2 linked regions of the Pedosphaera parvula Ellin514 genome follow. The main gene of each other region encodes a partner of the protein of the gene in region 2 in a complex. Links are inferred from orthologs where the notes say so. Each region holds a gene or a part of one and is shown on either strand. Other genes may lie near its edges.

Region 1 (4,260 bases), on a different replicon or contig from region 2:
GAGAGTCTGGTTGGAGAAGGAGTTCGACATGACGAAGCTCGGATGACCGTGAGCGCAGCCGAGGTTCACCAGGCGGCCTTCGGCCAACATGAAGATGCAGTGACCGTCAGCGAAGGTGTATTTGTCGACCTGCGGCTTGATGTTCAGCTTGTTCACGCCCTTGGCATTGTTGAGGCGATCGATCTGAATTTCGTTGTCGAAGTGACCGATGTTACAAACGATGGCCTGGTCCTTCATCTTCTGCATGTGTTCCAGAGTGATGATGTCGCAGTTACCGGTAGTGGTGACGTAGATGTCGCCAGTGCCGAGCGTGTCTTCGATCGTGGTGACTTCGAAACCTTCCATCGCGGCCTGGAGAGCGTTGATGGGGTCGATTTCAGTGACGATAACACGGGCGCCGAAACCGCGCAGGGAGTGAGCGGAGCCTTTGCCGACATCGCCATAACCGCAGACGACAGCGACCTTGCCCGCGACCATGACGTCGGTGGCGCGCTTGATGCCGTCAGCGAGGGATTCGCGGCAGCCGTAGAGATTGTCGAACTTCGACTTGGTGACGGAGTCGTTGACGTTGATGGCAGGGACGAGGAGCTTGCCGGCTTCCTTCATCTGATAGAGACGATGAACGCCAGTGGTGGTTTCTTCGCTGACACCTTTCCAATCCTTCACGACGCCGTGCCAGAACGTGGGGTTCTGTTTGTAGACGCGCTTGAGCAGGTTTTTAATGACCTGTTCTTCGTGGCTGCCGGAAGCGGAGTCGACCCACTTATCGCCATCTTCGAGTTGATAACCTTTGTGAATGAGCAGGGTGACATCACCGCCGTCGTCGACGACGAGTTCAGGGCCCTTGTCACCGGGGAAGGTAACGGCCTTGAGGGTGCAGTCCCAATATTCTTCGAGCGTTTCACCCTTCCAGGCGAAGACGGGGATGCCGGCCTTGGCGATGGCCGCGGCGGCGTTGTCCTGCGTGGAGAAGATGTTGCAGCTCGCCCAACGAACCGTAGCGCCGAGAGCAACGAGGGTTTCGATCAGCACAGCCGTTTGAATGGTCATGTGCAAGGAACCGGTGATGCGAACGCCCTTGAGCGGCTTGGTCGCGGCGTATTTTTGACGGATGGACATCAAGCCCGGCATTTCATGCTCGGCGATGTCGATTTCCTTGCGGCCCCATTCGGCGAGACCGATGTCCTTGATTTGAAATTCCTGTGCGGGTTTGCGGCCACCTTTGATGGCCTTGGCGCGGGCAGGGGATAATTTAACTTTAGCCATGATAATGATTTCCTTATTTAGCAGCGCGCTTCAGGGCGGCAGCTTTATCAGTTTTTTCCCAGGTAATGCTGTTCGTGTCGTCCACCTTGCCGAAGTGACCGTAGTTGGTGGTCTTGGAGTAGATCGGGCGGAGAAGATTCAATTGTTTGACGATGGCGGCAGGCTTGAAACTAAAGACTTCGCGAACCGCTTTCTCGATGGCTTCGTCGCTGACCGCGCCGGTGCCGAAAGTATTGACGCAGACGGAGACGGGATCAGGATGGCCGATGGCGTAGGCGAATTGGATTTCAGCGCAGGTTGCGAGGCCGGAAGCGACGATGTTCTTGGCGACGTAGCGGCCCATGTAGGCGGCGCTGCGGTCGACCTTCGAAGGGTCCTTGCCGCTGAATGCACCACCGCCGTGACGGCCCATGCCGCCGTAGCTATCGACGATGATCTTGCGGCCAGTCAGGCCGGTGTCGCCCTGAGGACCGCCAACGACGAAGCGGCCGGTAGGGTTGATCAGGAACTGGGTCTTCTTATCCAACATTTGAGCGGGGAGAACCTTCCTGATGACTTCCTTAATGATGAAATCCTTGATCTCCTTGTGCTTCACGTCTTCGGCGTGCTGGGTGGAGATGACAACGTTCGTGATGCGGACAGGCTTGCCATTTTCGTATTGGACAGAAACCTGGCTTTTGGCGTCGGGGCGCAGCCAGGCGACCTTGCCGGACTTGCGAATGCGAGTGAGTTCGCGGCCGAGTTGGTGGGCATACATGATTGGTGCCGGCATCAACTCAGGCGTTTCATTACAGGCATAACCGAACATCAAACCCTGGTCGCCAGCACCTTGTTCGTCGGTGTCCTTGCCTTCAGCGGCCTTGGCGTCGACGCCCTGGGCGATATCGGCGCTTTGGGAAGTGATGGCGTTCATGATGAGCACGCGGTCGGCGTGGAAAACATCATCATCATTCACGTAGCCGATTTCGCGGATGGCTTCGCGCGCGATGGCATTGTAATCAAGCTTGGCCCTGGTGGTGATTTCGCCACCGATAACAACGAGGTTAGACTTGGCGTAAGTTTCGCAAGCGACGCGACTCCTGGGATCCTGAGCGAGGCAGGCGTCCAGCACGGCGTCCGAAATCGTATCGCACACTTTGTCCGGATGGCCTTCGCCGACGGACTCCGAAGAGAAGATGAAGTTTTTGCTCATGTATTAAATCGTCGAATAGGGTTTAAAAGTCATATTGACGTATCAAGATAAGATGATATATAACTTATTGGGTGCGTCAACTGATATTTCAATAAATCTGCACCATTTAACCTAACGTACCATGGCTTCAACACTACGAGCATTACGGGCATTATCCGACCCCACACGGCTGCGCATCATGGCGTTGCTGGAGGGGGAAGAATTGTCGGTGAATGAGTTGCAGGACGTGACGCGGATGGGGCAGTCGAGGATTTCGACGCATTTGGGGTTGTTGCAGGAGGCGGGTTTGTTGCAATCGAGGCGCGAAGGGAAGCGGACGTTCTATAAGCTCAACCAGAGCGCGGACAGTGTAGCTGAGGAGTTCATTGAACTGTCTATTCGAGGCGCGAAGGAATTGCCGGAGTATGGGAGCGATCAGATCAATTTGAAGCGGATATTGGCGAGGCGGAATGAGCAGGCGCAGGTTTACTTTAATCAGGTGGCAGGACGGTTTGATCGGAGTTACGGGCCGGGAAGATCGTGGCAGGCGTTTGGGCAATTATTGTTGCGGATATTGCCGCCGTTGACGGTGGCGGATTTGGGTTCGGGGGAGGGATTGCTGAGTGAGTTGCTGGCGCTGAAAGCGAAGAAAGTCATCGCCGTGGATAATTCGGAGCGGATCATTGAATTCGGAGCGAACAAGGCGAAGAAGAATGGGCTGAAGAATTTGGAGTTCCGATTGGGCGACTTGGAGAATCCGCCGATCGATCCGCATTCGGTGGATTTGGTGATATTAAGCCAGGCATTGCATCATGCGGCGGAACCGGCGAAAGCGATTCAATCGGCTTACAAGATTTTGAAACCGGGCGGGCATATCTGGATTTTGGATTTGCTGAAACACAACTTTGAAAAGGCACATGAGTTGTATGGTGATCGTTGGCTTGGATTTCCCGAGAGCGATATGCATCATTGGCTGGAAGCGGCGGGATTCAAGAAAATCGAAATCAGCGTGGTGGCAAGTGAGGAACAGCCACCGCATTTTCAGACGATTTTGGCGGGGGGAGAAAAGTCCTGACCCGCTTAGAGAAAGGAGCGCTATGCCTTTTTTTTCACCTCGGCAACCCAGGGTTGATTGTCGAGATACCACTGGACGGTTTCGCGAATGCCCTGTTCAAAGGTGTGGGCGGGGACCCAGCCGAGTTCGTTTTTGATCCGGGTGGCGTCAATGGCGTAGCGCCGGTCATGGCCGGGCCGGTCCTTGACGTAGGTAATCAACTGGCGGGAGTTGCCGCCCACCTGCGGGGCCAGCTCATCAATCAGGTCGCAGATGAGCTGGACGATGTGGATATTGGCCCACTCGTTGTGGCCGCCGACGTTGTAGGTCTCGCCCTCCTTTCCCCGGGTGAGTACCTGCCAGAGGGCCTGGGCGTGGTCGCGCACGTAAAGCCAGTCGCGCACATTCAGGCCATCACCATAGACGGGAATGGGTTGGCGGGCCAGGACGCTTTGAATGACCACGGGGATGAGCTTCTCCGGGAACTGGAAGGGGCCGTAGTTGTTGGAGCAATTGGTGATCACCGTGGGCAGGCCATAGGTGTGGTGGTAGGCGCGCACGAGCAGGTCACTGGAGGCCTTGCTGGCCGAGTAGGGGGAGTTGGGCGCGTAAGGAGTTGTCTCCAGGAAATAACCCGTGGCCCCCAGGCTGCCATAGACTTCATCGGTGGAAATGTGGTGAAAACGTTTATCCTTCAGATCAGTGCCCCAAAAACCGCGGCAGGCTTCCAGCAGGTTGAAGGTGCCAACGATGTTGGTCTGGATGAAAT
Region 2 (9,336 bases):
CAATTCCGGCGACACATCCTCGTCAATGGTGGCCAGGCCCAAGACTCGAATCCGGAGCTTCTGTCCAGCGGCCTGAACCGCCTCAAGGTCCTTGCGCGTAAAACGTTGCAAGCCAAGCACCAGCGTTTTCCGGACCGCGGCCTGCTTGAGCACATCCGCGTGAACCAACAATTGATTGCGGATAGCGGTGCGCAGAAAATCGGTGCGGGTTGAATAAAAGCCTTCCTGCACCAGCAGATCCACCTGCCCAAGATCGACTGGGCCAAGGTTAAGCGTAATTTTCTCGGTCTCTATTGCCATAATGAGTAGTTTCACCATCCGAATGCCATCTCTTGACCATCTCATGGGATGGTAGCCCGAGTTAAGCCCAGAGTCAACTGCGTTATACCGAATGCCAAAAATTAATTTCTGTAATGGGGAAAAGAACCGGATGAAAGGAGACAATAAGCCTGATGAAAGTGGAGACTGAAGAGCCATGGCCTTGGAGGAGAGGAACTTACTTTAGTCATTGGGTACAGCGTGCTTTTGATTTGAGGCGTCGTCGGCCTTAATGTGCATTGCGACCGATGCTCCCGGTTAACTTGAATTAAACTGGCTTAAGCCGAGATAAAAAGTTTATGGAGAGCGGTTCAATCGGAACACTCGGAGCAGCAACCCGTACGGGCAGGGTGTGACAAGAAGGCTTAGTATTCGCGCCATGTGTGACATGTTGGCGCAGTTTGGCGCACTTATTTTTTAGAGGAAAGACAGCTATAAATTCGCAATAGCTTGCTCTACAGCCACTTAGAAAATATGTGTCACGGGTGGCATGAACAATGCGGATACTGTCGTAGAAACGGATAGGCGGATAATAGGGACGAACGACTCATTGGCGTAAGGAGTCGTAGAAAGGCTGAAACAGATTTTATGGCAAAAGTACTCGGTATCGATTTAGGAACGACGAATAGCTGCATGGCAGTGATGGAGGGTGGCGAGCCTCTGGTTCTGGAGAATTCAGAAGGCAAACGGACGACCCCTTCTGTGGTTGCTTTCACCAAGAGTGGCGAGCGATTGGTCGGCGATGCTGCAAAGCGGCAGGCGGTCACCAATTCGCGCAACACGGTTTATTCCATCAAGCGCTTCATGGGACGCAAATTTGATGAGGTGCAGGAGGAAATCAAGCGGGTTCCCTATAAGGTGGTGCGCGCTTCGAATGGCGACGTGGCAGTGGAGGTTGAAGTGGAGGGCAAGTCGAAGCAATACAGCCCGCCGGAAGTTTCCGCCATGATCCTGGCCAAATTGAAGGCGGACGCTGAAATGCGTCTCGGTGAAACCATCACCCAGGCGGTCATCACTGTGCCGGCTTATTTTAATGATTCTCAACGCCAGGCGACCAAGGACGCGGGTCGGATCGCAGGACTTGAAGTGCTGCGCATCATTAACGAACCAACGGCGGCGTCGCTGGCTTACGGTTTGGACAAGAAGAAGGACGAGAAGATCGCGGTGTACGACCTTGGAGGCGGCACATTCGACATCTCGGTGCTGGAAATCGGTGATGGCGTGTTTGAAGTGAAGGCCACTAATGGTGACACGCACCTGGGTGGTGATGACTGGGACAACCGCATCATGGATTGGATCCTGGACGAATTCAAACGCGAACAGGGCATGGATTTGCGCAAGCAGCCGGATGCATTGCAACGCATCAAGGAAGAGGCTGAAAAGGCGAAGATAGCGCTTTCGAGCGCGCAGCAATACGACATCAACCTGCCGTTCATCACGGCGGATGCGAGCGGCCCGAAGCATATCAGCATGAAGCTGACCCGTGCGAAGATGGAACAGATTTGCGATGACTTGTTCGAACGCACGATCACGCCCGTCCGGAACTGCTTGAAGGATGCTGAAATTACGGCCGACAAAATCGATGAGCTCGTGTTGGTCGGTGGCATGACCCGTATGCCGCGCGTGGTGGAAACGGCGCATACCTTGGTCAACAAACCGCCGCATCAGGGTGTGAATCCTGACGAAGTGGTGGCGATCGGCGCAGGCATCCAGGGTGGCGTGCTGAAGGGTGAAGTGAAGGATGTGCTGTTGCTCGACGTGACGCCGTTGTCACTGGGCATCGAAACCCTTGGCGGCGTGTTCACGAAGTTGATCGAGCGCAATACGACAGTGCCAACGCGCAAGTCGGAAATTTTCTCCACGGCTTCGGACAATCAACCGGGCGTGGAAATTCATGTGTTGCAGGGTGAGCGCCAGTTCTCCCGCGACAACAAGACGATCGGCAAGTTTCAATTGACCGACATTCCTCCGGCCCCGCGCGGAGTGCCGCAGATCGAAGTCACGTTCGACATCGATGCGAACGGCATCCTGCATGTGAATGCCAAGGACCTGGGCACCGGCAAGGAACAGAAAATCACCATCACGGCCAGCAGCGGTCTCTCGAAGGACGAGATCGAGAAGATGCGCCGCGATGCGGAGACGCACGCGGAAGAGGATAAGAAGCGTCGCGAAGAGATTGATGCCCGCAACGAGGCGGACAATGCGGTGTATCGCACGGAAAAGATGCTGAAGGATAACAAGGACAAGATTTCCGATGCGGATCGCAGCAAGATTGAAGGCGTGGTCAACGAGGTGAAGGAAGCCTTGAAGGGGAGCGATGGCGCGGCCATCAAGTCGGCCAACGACAAGCTTACCGAAGTTTCGCAATCGGTTTGGGCGGAGATTTACAAAGCCGCTTCGGAGAAGGCGCAAGGGGGCCAACCTGGCGGACAAGCTGGTGGACCTCAGCCTGGCCCTGAAGCTGGTGGGCAAGCCGGTGGCGACAAAGGTGGCAAGGACGAAGGTCCGATCATCGACGCCGAAGTGGTGGACGATAAGAAATAATATTGGCCCGCGATTCACGCGGAAGGCGCTTTGAAGAATGAAGTGTCCTTCCGCTTGTGTCTGCGGATTAAACGAATTTTCCTGCACGCGAGTGCGGCGGGATTTGATTCAATCAGTTAAATCAAAATAAAAGATAAAGGAAAACCAAGTATGGCACTAAACGTTAAGCCGCTCGGGGATCGCATCCTCGTTGAAGCGGTCGAAGAAAAAGAAACCAAAAAGGGCGGCATTATCATTCCTGATTCCGCCAAGGAAAAACCGATGGAAAGCATCGTCGTGGCACTCGGCACGGGCAAAACCGACGACAATGGGAAAAAAGTTCCTTTCGAAGTGAAGAAGGGCGATCGCGTGCTCGTGAGCAAATACGGCGGCACCGAGATCAAACTTGATGGCAAGGAATACAAAATCCTGAACTCGGATGACATTCTTGCCGTCCTTGAGTAACACTGAAACTCCAACAATTAACCTAGGATTAGAAATATATGGCAGCTAAACAATTGATATTTGACGAAGTTGCGCGTCAGTCCCTGCTCAAGGGTGTGGAAAAACTGAGCCGCGCGGTCAAGGCTACTCTCGGTCCCAAGGGTCGTAACGTAGTGCTCGACAAAAAATTTGGTTCTCCCACGGTGACCAAGGACGGCGTAACCGTCGCCAAGGAAATCGAACTGGAAGACCCTTATGAAAACATGGGCGCGCAAATGGTGCGTGAAGTCGCGAGCAAGACGAGCGACACCGCCGGTGACGGCACCACGACCGCGACCGTTCTCGCTGAAGCGATTTATCGCGAAGGTTTGAAGAACGTGACCGCTGGCGCCAGCCCGATCAGCCTGCAACGCGGCATCCAAAAGGCCGTTGATGCAGCCGTCGAGCACCTCGCCAAGATTGCCAAGAAGGTCAAGGACAAGGAAGAGATCAAGCAGGTCGCAACCGTTTCCGCCAACTGGGACACCACCATCGGCGAAATCATTGCTGACGCGATGGACAAGGTCGGCAAGGACGGCACCATCACGGTCGAAGAAGCCAAGTCCATCGAAACCACCCTCGACGTCGTCGAAGGTATGCAGTTCGACAAGGGCTATCTTTCTCCTTACTTCGTGACCAACGCGGAGTCGATGGAAGCCAAGCTGGAAGATGCTTACATCCTGAATTACGAAAAGAAAATCAGCAGCCTCAAGGATCTTCTGCCGATCCTCGAGAAGGTGGCCAAGATTGGCAAGCCGCTGTTGATCATTGCGGAAGACGTGGAAGGCGAAGCGCTCGCGACTCTGGTCGTGAACAAGCTGCGCGGCACGTTGAACATTTGTGCTGTGAAGGCGCCTGGCTTCGGTGATCGCCGCAAAGCGATGATGGAAGACATTGCCATCCTGACCGGCGGCAAATGCATTACCGAAGACCTGGGCATCAAGCTCGACTCCATCGGTTTGGAAGACCTCGGCCGTGCCAAGTCGATCGTGGTGGACAAGGAAAACACCACCATTGTGGAAGGTTACGGAAAGTCCTCTGAGATCCAGGGCCGCGTGAATCAAATCCGCCGTCAGATTGAAGAGACCACTTCGGATTACGACCGCGAAAAATTGCAGGAACGCCTGGCCAAGCTGGCCGGTGGCGTGGCCGTCATCAACGTCGGTGCCGCTACTGAAACCGAGATGAAGGAAAAGAAAGCCCGTGTGGAAGACGCGTTGCACGCGACTCGCGCGGCGGTTGAAGAAGGCATTGTGCCTGGTGGTGGCGTGGCCCTGCTCCGCTGTCTCCCTGCCATTGATTCTTTGAAGCTCGAAGGCGACGAACAGATCGGTGTCGAGATCGTGAAGCGCGCCATCGAAGCTCCTCTCCGTGCATTGGCTTCCAATGCCGGCGTGGAAGGCTCCATCGTGGTTCAGGAAGTCAAGAAGCGTAAAGGCAATGACGGTTACAACGTTGCCACCAACGAATACGAAGACCTGGTCAAGGCCGGCGTGGTTGATCCGAAGAAGGTCACCCGCTCTGCCCTGCAGAATGCTTCGTCCATCGCTGGTCTGCTCCTGACCACTGAATGCTTGATCACCGAAGTGCCGGAGAAGGAAAAGCCGGCTCCTGCTGGTCATGGCGGCGGCCACGGCGGCGGCATGGGCGGAATGGATTACTAATTCGCTCCTAAACATCGAGGAACCGAAAATCAATGGCGAGGTTGGCATCCCCAACCTCGCCCTTTTTGTTGGTTGGATGGAGGCGCTTTGCAATTGACAGAACGAGGCATTGGAACATAGTGGAATTGGTAAAAGCCCCATTTGTTCACATGAAGCCGAAACTTCCATTCGCTTCTCCACGGTGTGAAGAGGGATTCACACTCATTGAGTTGCTGGTCGTCATTGCGATTATTGCCATCCTGGCCGGACTGTTGTTACCGGTGTTGGGTAAAGGCAAGCAAAAGGCTCAAGGATTACAATGCATGTCCAGCCACCGGCAATTAACTTTGGCCTGGAGGATGTATAGTGAGGAGAACAACGACAAGTTGCTCTATGCCAGCCATGATTGGTTGCACCCGGAATCGAGCGCCTATGCCTGGGTGCTGGGAGATCTGGATTTTAATCCAGCCAATCCTTCGAATTGGGATCCTGACGTCGATATCAAGAAAAGTCCGATTTGGCCATATTGCGGAAATTCAACTGAGATATGGAGATGTCCCGCGGACAAATCCTTTGTGACTGTGAATGGAGAACGCAAGTCGCGGGTCAGAAGCATGTCCATGAACCTCTGGGTTGGTGGGTTCGCCGGTTATGACGGTCTTTTATCCGGGGGCAATGATTTGGTTTATGGCGGCAGCAATTGGCGCATTTATCTGCGGATGTCTGACATGACCGATCCTGGACCTTCCGGAACGTTTTTGTTAATGGACATGCGTGAGGACAGCATTGATTGGGGTAACTTCGCCACGGATATGCGAGGATGGCCAGACGCGCCTGGACAGGTTGGTCTTTATGACCTGCCGGCCAGTTACCATCATCGGGCGGGCGGATTGTCCTTCGCTGATGGGCACGCTGAAATCAAGCGATGGCGCGATAACAGAACGATGCCGTCGCTCGTACCCAACGGGTTCGTGCCGGACCAATTTAGTTCGCCAAATAATCCTGATGTAATCTGGCTCCAGGAACGTGCCACAAGGGCGAAGTAATAATACTAAGCCAAAAGCCAAAAGAGTTTGTGGATGTCTTGACCTTGGCCGCCAGCAAGGCAATATTGTGAGGTCGTTTTCGGGGGCGTACTGGTTTCGACTTGGGAGATACGCCAGAGGCGGCATGCCGAGGATGGTTCGTTGGCCTCGTAAAAAATCGAACCAAAAAATAAAAGCTACTGAAGAATTAGCTCTCGCGGCTTAATGCCACGACGTTCACTGCTGGACACCTGCTACGGTGGATGAACGCTACAGCAGGTTAGATCAAATGCGGAGACTGCGCGCGGTTGGTCGAAAAATTTCATGCAGACTAGGCAGTGCGAATCGTGTCAGAGCGTAATCGCATAGCAGAAAACTCTCCTTTGACTAAGCATGTAGTCGCGGCTGGTTGGTTTGCCAAGGACGCGGGTTCAACTCCCGCCGCCTCCACCATTTCATCCTCATTTATAAGCACTTCCGAGTTTATACACAATTCTACCTCGGATTTTCTGCAGGGCAAACGCATCAAAATGATAAAAGGCGTAGGAGGTAATCATGGTCCCAGGAAGCATTGAGTTGTTTGCCTTTGATGCCGCGTTTTTTGGTGGATTCTCGTTTTAAGAGGTTTAAAGCCAGTCGACGCAAGGTGGCGAGGTTTTCAGCGGCGTGGCCAGAGCGGGCCCGGTTGCGGTCCTCGCCGCATTGCACGTCCAGCACCCAGTGCAGGGAGTTTTCCACACTCCAGTGTCCGCGCACGGCACGAGCAAACTTTTCAACGTCCACGTTCAAGCTGCTCAAATAATAGCGCCGTTCCACCGTGGGCGCTTGCTGGCCCACCTGCCGCACGCTCTCCACCACGCCCACGCTGCGCAGTCCTGCCCATTGCTGGCGATCAGCAAGCCAGCTGACATCGCCGCTTTGCCAGTAGCGTCGTGTTTCCAGGCGTCCGTGATCTTTTTCGGTGGTTTCCTTGTAAGCCAGCGCCACGGCATTCTTTTCCACAGGCCGCTCCTGGTCGTGCCGCGCCACGGCGTCCTCCAGATAGGCTTTGATTTCCTGATGGCACTGGCCCTGGTTGCCTTTGAGCGCCAGCACGTAGTTGGCGTCGGCTTCCACAATCTCCCTGGCTATCTCCTTTTGGCACCCCATGGCATCGAGGGTGACAATGCATCCGCTCAACTCCAACACTCGCAACAGTTGCGGCACAGCGGTGATTTCATTGGTCTTGTCAGGCACCTGGATTTGGCCCAGCACCAGCGAGTTGCCCGCCGCCCAGGCGCTGACAATCACCCGCGGGGATTGTCCTTGCTCCAGCGCCCGACGCAGGGCCTTGCCATCCAACGCCACGATTTCATCAGCCACCGTCGCGCGCACCGATTGCGTCCAGCGCATGAAACAGTCCAGAAAGGCTTCCGGCTTGAGCGCCGCAAACACTCGGTTGAACGTGTCGTGTTTGGGTATCCCATGGCGCAAACGCAGAAACGTCTTGAACCATTTGCGTTTGGCTTTGCCAAAGTCCTCCATGTCGTTGAAGGTTTCCCCGCCGCACAGCAGGCAGCACAAACCAATCATCAGCACGTCCACCAGTTCGTGGTCGCACCGGCCTTTGACTCGCGGGTCCCTTATCTCTTTGAAATGTTCGATCAAGTTTTGACGGTGATGCTTTTGCATCCCATCTCATGTACGCATTGTATTTACAAAGTACATACTTTTCTTCAAAAAAATTTTGATGCGTCTGCCCTGGGATTTTCTGTACGATTTCTGAAGATGTGATACGCCAATCACTGCGCGCTTTTCCAGGGGTTTACGCGGATTGCTGAGAAGGTTATCGCAAAACTACTGTTCAACAACTTTGTAGAATCGAATTGGAAGGTTGGTTGCCGACGAATCCATCACTTGCAGCGTTCCGGTCACCGCTCCATTGGTCAGAATTGGAACCCAGTTCACGAAGTCCGCCGACGAATAGACAATCACCTGCCCGTGACCGGACAGCCCATTGAGCTGAAAACCAAACCCTCCACTGCCAAACTGCACTTGCGAGTCGAAGGAGGGACTGGTGCGTAACACTATGAGGCTGGCGGGGAGGCTCGTCACCAAGCCAATGGCGTTACTGACCGCACATTGATAATTCCCCGCTCCAGCCAAGGGCACATTCGTCAACACCAAAGAGGCATTCGTCGCACCGTTGATTTTGGTTCCATTAAACTGCCACTGGTAACCCAGAGGGGCCATGCCCGCTGGCGTCACCGCAAAGGTGACATCCGCCCCAGCATTTATCAGCCGTGAGAAAGGTTGTCTCACGATAAAAGGCTCGTCATCATTCACAAGAGCCAGACTGTGATAAGTACCCGCAGCAATCGCCACCACATTACCCAGCCCTGGTGGCACGTTCGTTTGCCCATCAGTATTATTTTTTCCCCAAGCCAGCACCGTCCCGTCCTGCTTCAGCGCCATATTGTGGTAATATCCGGCTGCCACTGCCACAACATTACTTAATCCAACAGGCACGTTCGTCTGACCGTAGGAGTTGTCGCCCCAACTCGCCAGCGAGCCATCGCTTTTTAATGCCATGTTGTGATAGCTGCCTGCCGCGATGGCCACGACATTGCTTAATCCAACGGGCACATTGGTCTGACCTTGGGAGTTGCTGCCCCACGCGATCACTGTGCCGTCCGCTTTAAGTGCCAGGCTGTGGTAGGCACCTCCGGCGATGGCGACCACGTTGCTCAACCCTGTAGGCACGTTCGTCAGGCCTGAAGCGTTGTTTCCCCAAGTGACCACCTGGCCATCACCTTTCAAAGCCAGACTATGAAAATTCCCAGCTGCAATCGCGACCACGTTGCTCAGGTGTGGGGGAACCGTTGCCTGGTGGTAGTTCGACGCCCCCCAGGCAGTGACTAAACCGTCGGCCTTCAGAGCCAGAATATGGTCAAGGCCAGAGGCAATGGCCACCGCGTTGCTCAGACCGGCAGGCACGTTGGTTTGACCATAATAGTTGTCACCCCAGACGAGGACGGTGCCATCACTTCTCAAGCTCAAACTATGAAAAATGCCTCCAGCGATTGCCACAGGATTCGTCAAGGTAGTCGGGACGTTGGTAGCACCATAGGTATTCCTCCCCCAAGCCAGCACGAAGGCAGGGGCGACCTGCACTGTTGCGTTGGAGCTGGCAACTGAACCGTAGGCGTTGTTGACCACGACCTGGTAGCTACCCGCATCACCCTGTTGGACATCGCTCAAAGCAAGCGTTCGGTTGGTGGCCCCATCGATGTTGGTTCCGTTCAAACGCCACTGGTAGCTGAACGGTTCTGACCCGGTGGCGGTGACGGTAAGGGCGATGCTTG

The links.
Region 1: the proteins of groL (region 2) and metK are in contact, whole or in part, in a cryo-EM structure (PDB 8P4O), measured with the Escherichia coli proteins. The link is inferred for Pedosphaera parvula Ellin514 from one-to-one orthologs.

What each region holds. Positions count from the first base shown.
Region 1 is NZ_ABOX02000098.1:323-4,582, forward strand. Bases 370-3,208 are described here. They hold metK (methionine adenosyltransferase), read right to left. Parts: upstream 2,459-3,208; coding sequence 1,280-2,458; downstream 370-1,279. Other genes in these bases: ahcY (adenosylhomocysteinase), read right to left, coding at 370-1,266; CFLAV_RS31430 (ArsR/SmtB family transcription factor), read left to right, coding at 2,580-3,208. Also shown: more of ahcY, read right to left, coding at 1-369; more of CFLAV_RS31430, read left to right, coding at 3,209-3,512. UniProt on the Escherichia coli protein: Catalyzes the formation of S-adenosylmethionine (AdoMet) from methionine and ATP.
Region 2 is NZ_ABOX02000008.1:38,094-47,429, forward strand. Bases 2,693-5,666 are described here. They hold groL (chaperonin GroEL), read left to right. Parts: upstream 2,693-3,344; coding sequence 3,345-4,988; downstream 4,989-5,666. Other genes in these bases: dnaK (molecular chaperone DnaK), read left to right, coding at 2,693-2,862; groES (co-chaperone GroES), read left to right, coding at 3,013-3,306; CFLAV_RS08225 (type II secretion system protein), read left to right, coding at 5,138-5,666. Outside these bases: CFLAV_RS08205 (CopG family transcriptional regulator), read right to left, coding at 1-300; more of dnaK, read left to right, coding at 907-2,692; more of CFLAV_RS08225, read left to right, coding at 5,667-6,013; CFLAV_RS08230 (ISAs1-like element ISVer2 family transposase), read right to left, coding at 6,518-7,663; CFLAV_RS08235 (immunoglobulin domain-containing protein), read right to left, coding at 7,829-9,336.